One region of the Thalassotalea sp. SU-HH00458 genome, then DNA from elsewhere that is predicted to be linked to it. Evidence: predicted binding sites of a transcription regulator. Region 1 holds the regulator's gene; the other holds the start of a gene.
The links. Region 1 encodes sigma-54, which starts transcription at its own class of promoters, with help from an activator protein. Its sites were predicted from a motif close to GTTGGCACGNNNNTNGNNT; they were not measured.
Positions count from the first base shown of each region.

Region 2: the regulator sigma-54 is predicted to act here: its motif matches at 1,903-1,921, upstream of ABXH06_RS00130 (FimV/HubP family polar landmark protein).

Region 1 covers NZ_BAABWW010000002.1:190,792-194,646, forward strand. The annotation lists gene rapZ (RNase adapter RapZ) at 1-245, opposite strand, end outside; gene ptsN (PTS IIA-like nitrogen regulatory protein PtsN) at 270-722, opposite strand; gene hpf (ribosome hibernation promoting factor) at 750-1,037, opposite strand; gene ABXH06_RS03820 (RNA polymerase factor sigma-54) at 1,061-2,569, opposite strand; gene lptB (LPS export ABC transporter ATP-binding protein) at 2,637-3,368, opposite strand; gene lptA (lipopolysaccharide transport periplasmic protein LptA) at 3,365-3,855, opposite strand, start outside.
Region 2 covers NZ_BAABWW010000001.1:29,277-33,131, forward strand. The annotation lists gene ABXH06_RS00130 (FimV/HubP family polar landmark protein) at 1-1,838, opposite strand, end outside; gene ABXH06_RS00135 (aspartate-semialdehyde dehydrogenase) at 2,078-3,094, opposite strand; gene ABXH06_RS00140 (4-phosphoerythronate dehydrogenase) at 3,120-3,855, opposite strand, start outside.

The sequences.
Region 1 (3,855 bases):
ATATTTAGATCTACCGCACTGGGTAAGTAATTGATAATTTCAGAAATATCATTAGGATCTGCCGGTAAATTACGAACATCTAAGCTAACCGCTACGGTTTCATAATCATTAATCACCGTATGTGTTAAAGCTGGTAAAAGATTGACAGGGATATTATCAACACAATAATAACCTAAATCTTCCAGCACTCTTAATGCGACACTTTTTCCTGATCCTGAACGGCCACTAACGATGATGAGTTTCATTGTCGAAATCCTTGGTACTAAGGTTTAGTTATTATTTTTCAATAAATTGAAAAGCTCTGAACTCGAGTGACATTTTCGGACCAGTTTGCAAGTTTGTTTATCACTAAAAATTTGTGCAATGCTTTGTAGCGTGGATAAATGTTGTTGACAATTTTCTTCGGGTACGAATAAAGCAATAAAAATATCGACGGGTCTATTATCTATCGCATCAAAATCAATTGGAGACTCTGTTGTGGCAATCACGACAACGACTTTACCCCCATCAGTTAATCTACCGTGTGGGATCGCGATACCATTACCTATCCCAGTTGAACCCATTTTTTCACGTGCCATTAGACTTTCAAGCAGTGAATAAGTGTTAAAATCAGTATAAGACTCGGCAGCTTTTTCACATAATAATTCTAAAATACGCTTTTTGCTAGTAGCATGAACTGCACACAAGGTGCAGTTCTCGTTAATAAGTTCAGTTAATTTCATAATGCTCGTGTTGAAATAGACGATGGATTAATGTTGGTTGATTTTGCCTTTGTACTTTAAAACTTGTTTATCGAGTTTATTAACTAAAGCATCGATTGAAGCATACATATCGGCATTTTCGGCTTTTGCGTGTATTTCTGTTCCGTTAAGATGGGCTGTTGCTTCCGCAATTTGATTCAGCTTTTCTACCGTCAATACCACATGAACATTATTTATATGATCAAAATGTCGTTCCAACTTGGCAAATTTTGTATTGACACTTTCACGTAAAGCTTCAGTAATTTCAACATGATGACCAGCAAGATTAATTTGCATAAGCTTAGATCCTTATTTAGTTGTTAAAGTAGACTTTTTCGTTGGTTAGAAGGAGGAATTGACAATGATTCTCGATACTTGGCAATGGTTCTTCTGGCGACATTAATGCCTTGTTCTGCAAGTAATTCCGCCATTTTACTATCACTTAATGGTTTGGCTGGAATTTCTGCAGCGACCAACTTTTTAATTAAAGCTCGAATTGCGGTGGATGAACATTCTCCACCATTTTCTGTACTTACGTGGCTAGAGAAGAAATATTTTAATTCAAAGATTCCTCTAGGTGTATGCATATATTTTTGGGTCGTAACACGGGAAATAGTGGACTCATGCATATCTACCGCTTCAGCAATATCATTGAGTACCATAGGGCGCATTGCTTCTGGCCCGTGTTCAAAGAAGCCTTGTTGGCGTTGTACAATGCAGTTAGAGACTTTTAACAATGTATCATTTCGGCTTTCTAAGCTTTTAATAAACCATTTAGCTTCTTGTAGGTTTGAACGTATAAACTGACTGTCTGTTGATGATTTCATGTTTCGTGCCATGGAGGCATATTGCTGATTAACCGATAATCGTGGTGCTGTATCTGGATTTAATTCAACCATCCAACGACCATTTTTCTTTTCGACCGAAACATCAGGGATGACATATTGATCATCACCTTTAATGACACTATCACCTGGTCTTGGATCCAGCGATTGAATTAGCTTGATCACTTCGCGTAGTTGATCTTCTTTTAAACGCGTTTTCCGCATGATTTGGCGATAATCTCGGTTACCTAATAAGTCGATATATTCATTAATGATCAGCTTACTTTCTTTTAACCAAGGCGTTTCTTTATCAAATTGATTTAATTGAATGGTTAAACATTCTGAGATAGAGCGAGCCCCAACGCCAACAGGATCAAACATATTAATACGTTTAAGTACGGCTTCAACTTCATCAAGTTCAACTTCTTCATTGCCCATCGCTTCAAGAATTTCTTCAACACTGACTCTTAAATAGCCAGCATCATCGATGGCATCAATAATAGCCGTCGCGATGGCAAGGTCCGTTTCTGAAAATGGCGTTAACTCCATTTGCCAGCGTAAATGGTCTTGAATGGAGTCCGTTGTTTCGCCCTGATAAGTATAATCTTCTGAAGCAGGTGCACTGGCACCGGTATTTGAAACGCCAGCACTGTAGCTTTCTTCCCAGGTAGTGTCTATGTTGAGCTCTTCAGGGATCTCAGATTTATCCATAGCTTCCGTCGTACTAATTTCATCGATAGTAGGAGCTGAATCTTCACTGCCGTCGGATGTTTTAGTGTTTTGTTCTGTTACACCAGCAGAAAATGCTTCTTCTAAGTTATCCGATTGCGCATCATTGTCACTTGGGGTTGATTCATCTACTTCTAATAATGGATTACTTTCAAGAGCTTCTTGGATCTCTTGCTGAAGATCCAACGTCGACAATTGCAAAAGCTTAATCGCTTGTTGCAATTGTGGAGTCATGGTGAGTTGTTGTCCTATTCGGAGCTGCAGACTAGGGCGCATTTATCGTATTATTTTCCTATTTTCTAGCTTCATATTGATTTTTACTTTTTATCAAAGCTTTGTGTAACTATAGCGTGAATTGCTCACCAAGGTATACATCTCTTACCTGTTGATTCGCAAGAATTTGATCTGCATTGCCTTCCGCGATTAATTCACCGTGACTAACAATATATGCATGCTCACAAACGTCTAATGTTTCACGAACATTGTGATCTGTGATTAAAATTCCAATGCCACGTTGTTTTAAGTGTAGGATAATTTTTTTTATATCACCTACTGAAATTGGATCAACACCAGCAAAAGGCTCATCAAGTAAGATAAATTTGGGCTCTGCCGCTAGTGCTCTCGCAATTTCAACTCGGCGTCGTTCGCCACCGGATAAGCTCATGCCTAAATTATCTTTGATATGACCTATATTAAATTCTTCAACGAGATGCTCAAGCTTTTCTTCTCTACTGATATCATCTAAATCTTTGCGGGTTTGCAAAATCGCCATAATATTTTGATATACCGTTAGCTTACGAAAAATGGAAGCTTCCTGTGGAAGGTATCCGATACCTTTTCGGGCTCTTTCATGCATAGGGAGTAAAGTAATATCTTCATCATTTAAGATGATTGAACCGCTATCACTATTGACTAAACCAACTATCATATAAAACGAAGTTGTTTTACCGGCACCATTTGGACCGAGCAATCCGACAACTTGGCCTTCTTGCACTTTCATACCAACGTTTTTTACGACTTTTCGGCCTTTGTAGGCTTTTGCCAAATTATTGGCAATTAAGGTGGCAGTGGTCATTTATTTTTATTATCCAACGATTTTTTATCTAACTTTTTTTTCTCAAGGTTTTTCGGTTGTAATACCGTTTGTACTCTAGCATTGTCGTCACTGCTTGCCTGTACTTGTTCGGTCAAAAAATTATAACTGATAGTGGTGCCACTGACTTTGCTGCCTTCTTGACGAAGTTCAGCATTTCCTGAAATCATCACCGTATTTTTTTCAGGTTGATATTTAATTTCATTTGCTTGTAGATAAATAGGCGTTCCGTCTTCCAATATTTGTTCGAACGTTGCTGGTTGCCCTTTGGCAATATATGTTTTTTCGTTACTCGTGGCTTCTGTCACAACTTGCACTAGGTCTGCTTTTATTGTTAAAGAGCCTTGGGTAATAATGACATTATCAATGTAACTAAATATTTTATTTTTGAGATCAGCTGCTTGTCTAGAAGCATCAATTTTGATTTCTTCATTCAAATCAACTTTTGCTGCTATAACACTATATGAAA
Region 2 (3,855 bases), on a different contig from region 1:
CTTTCAGTTGCTTCGCTGGCTGTTTCTGGCACAGGCGCACTTGCCATCGAATCCATCAGCGCGTCAATATCATCTGGGTCGGTTAATTCGGCATTATCAGGTATTTCATCCACCGCACTTTCAGTTGCTTCGCTGGCTGTTTCTGGCTCAGGCGCACTTGCCATCGAGTCCATCAGCGCGTCAATATCTTCTGGGTCGGTTAATTCGGCATTGTCGGGAATGGCATCCACCGCACTTTCAGTTGCTTCGCTCGCAGTTTCTGACTCAGGCGCACTTGCCATCGAGTCCATCAGCGCGTCAATATCATCTGGGTCGGTTAATTCGGCATTGTCGGGTAATTCATCGGCAGACTCTGAGGCTTTCGTCGATTCAGGCTCATCAGTCTCAATTTCATCAATAATACTATCAACATTTAGCACATCATCAGTATCTTGACTTTCATCTTCATCACTAACATCAAGCAATAAATCATCTAACGAGCCTTGATCTAACATACCGCCTTCAAGAGGTTCAGCTTCTTCCGCTTTTTCATCTGTAAGATCATCGTCTATATTTGATAGAAGTGAATCTAAATCGCCTTGATCTAATTCTCCGCCTTCAAGCTCTTCAGCTGGTTCATCAATATCTAACGATATTTCTTCTAAATCATCGAGATCATCAAGGTCATCAAGATCACTCAAACTATCATCTAAATGAATAACTTCATCATCATCAAGAAGATCATCATTGAGTGAATCTAAATCAGCACTTAATAAGTCATCACCACTATCTTCCGATAAATCAATAGATAACTCATCATCTAATGATAATTCGTCATCTAACGACAGCTCATCATCTAAAGATAATTCATCGTCTAATGATAAAGAATCCTCAGCTTCTTGAGTGGGTTCAGATTTGGTTTCTTCTTTTGCTTTACTCTTTGCTTCAACCGATTTTTCTGTGTCGTTGCCTTCATGCTCTGTTTTTTTCTTTCGACGTAAGAAAAATACGACAGTGCCGATAATAATGGCCGCAGGGATACTCCCCATTAAGACAAGAAACCATGCACTCGTCATAAAGTTATTTTTTTCTAATTCGGCTTGTTGTTTTTCTAATAATAATTCTTGCTCTCGCGCCGCGGCTCTTTCTTCTTGTTTTAAAAGCAAAGCTTGCATTGCAGACAGTTGTTCTTTTAATTCATCAACTTCTTTAGCGGACTCTTGTTGAATAACTTCTAACTGTTCATTAAAGTTAGACAGTTGTTTATCAACCACTTGATTTTCTTTGAGTAATGCTTGTAAACCATCGATTGAATCAGAAACGTCATTTTGAATATTTTCTAAACGTTCTTTTTGAGAGTTATCATAGGTTTGTAATTTATCGTTAATCTCACTTTTTGCTAATTCTAAATCTTTTTTCTGGACACTCTGCTCAGGTGGTTTAGTCTCCTTTATTTTTTCAACGACTTTTGATTGCCACGTTTGATCGTCTTGATCAGATTTTTGTCGCGCAGTATAAGGGTTAATTTGTGCAATTTCAGATTTTGATGGTATGGCAAGATATTGACCATCAACTAAATGATTTAAATTGTTATCTTTAAAAGCCGCAGGATTTTTTTGATACAGCGCTTGCATCACTTGATAAATAGTAAGGCTAGGATCAGGGCGCACTTGTAAAGCTATATTCCATAAAGTATCGCTTGAACGAATAGGTCCATATCGTTCAAAAGGAAAAGCGTCCATACTTTTAGGACCGCGAATACGAATACCGCCTTCTTCTAACGCGAATGAATTAAGGCTGGTTGTACTAATGCTGATAAATATAACCTGCCACAGGCACAGGCGTAACAGTCGTTGCATTAAGATTTCCTAATTATTTTTATAGTTAGCCAATTGTTTGACTCGTCCAAGTACTGAAAAAACAAAGCAAAAATTATTCCAATGTCAAAACAGCGTATTTTTTATATCAATAGGTTTTATTTATTGAACCCTTTTTATAACAAAAAAACTCGTCGTTAACTATAACGACGAGTTTTTATTTTTCTTTAATAAATCTTGAACTTAGCAATAGCTAAGTGATTTCAGCATAATAGATTTTATTATAGATGCTCTTTTATTAATAATTCTGCGATTTGTACGCTATTTGTTGCAGCACCTTTACGAACATTATCGGCAACAATCCACATATTTAAGCCATTGTTATGGCTAATATCTTCACGGATACGACCAACATAAGTGTCGTCTTTACCGCTCGCATCACTAATTTGAGTTGGGAAGTCTTCGTCATTTTCACAAACAACAACACCAAGCGCCTGTTTTAATAATTCTTTCGCTTCTTCAGCCGAAATTGGAGACTTAGTTTCAATATGAAGCGCTTCAGCATGGCCAAAAAATACCGGTACACGAACCGCTGTAGGATTCACACGAATGCTGTTATCACCTAATATTTTATTGGTTTCCCACACCATTTTCATTTCTTCTTTGGTGTAGCCATTATCTAAAAACACATCAATTTGCGGGATCACATTAAAAGCAATTTGACGAGAAAAGTTTTTCGTTTCTACCGGCTTACCACTTAATAAATCAGCAGTTTGTTTAGCTAATTCATCCATTGCAGATTTACCGCCACCCGACACTGACTGATATGTACAAACATTAATTCGGTCAATACCAACAGCGTCTTGAATTGGTTTAAGCGCTACCATCATTTGGATGGTTGAACAATTTGGGTTGGCTATAATATTACGGTTACGATAATCCGCTAAAGCACTAGGGTTTACTTCTGGAACAACTAATGGAATATCATCTTCGTAACGAAATTCTGAAGTATTATCAATCACCACACAGCCTGCTTCACCCGCAATAGGGGCAAACTTTGCAGAAGTACTACCACCGGCTGAGAAAAAACCGATTTGGGCAAGACTAAAGTCAAAGGTGTCAGCATCGATCACTTCAATATTTTCGCCATTGAACTCAATTATTTCACCCGCAGAACGAGCACTTGCTAATGGATATAATTTATTAATAGGAAAGTCTCTTTCTTCAAGAATTTCCATAATTGTTTTACCAACTAAACCTGTTGCACCTAATATGCAAACATCAAATTTCTGTGTCATGCCCTTCTCTCTTTTACGCTTCTATTTACTGCTTACTGCTTTTTCGAAAACCGAGTTGATATAAAACATCACTCTCTATTTGTTTTGTCATCGCTATTTGAATGGCCGAAAATTCCCTGCGAGCTGGGTAAGTTTTACGAATATAATCAAATGAATGACAATTTACATGTTGATAGCCTATTTGTTGACGGAAAAGGCCATCGTCACGACGCACATCGTAAACTATTTTCACCAGTTGGTTTAGTAAAATTTCATCAAATTGTTGGTTTATTTCAATTTGATTGATACCTGATTCAGGTAAGAAATTTTCTAATGATTTTTCTTCACGAACCTCCAAATGTTGACATAATGCACGATAAAGCATTTCCGTACCACGAGCTTTTCCTTCTAAGCTATAACCAGCAATATGAGCAGTGGTGATTTCACAAAACGGAATTAACTCTTGCAAAATATTAGGCTCATTTTCCCAAACATCTAAAACAAGTTTCAGTGGATGTCCTGATTGCTTTAATCGCAATAACGCCTGATTATCTATCACTTCACCGCGACAGGCATTTATCAAAATTTGTTCGGCAGTTAATGCGGCTAAACGTTGTTCATCTAGAAGATGATAAGTTGGATGTTCGCCTTGGGTAGTTTTAGGTACATGTAATGAAATAACATCACAGCTTAACGCTTCCTCTAAAGTAACAAAATTTCGCTTATCAGAAGCATCTTGCTCAAGGTAAGGATCAAATAAGACATGCTGGATCCCTAATGCG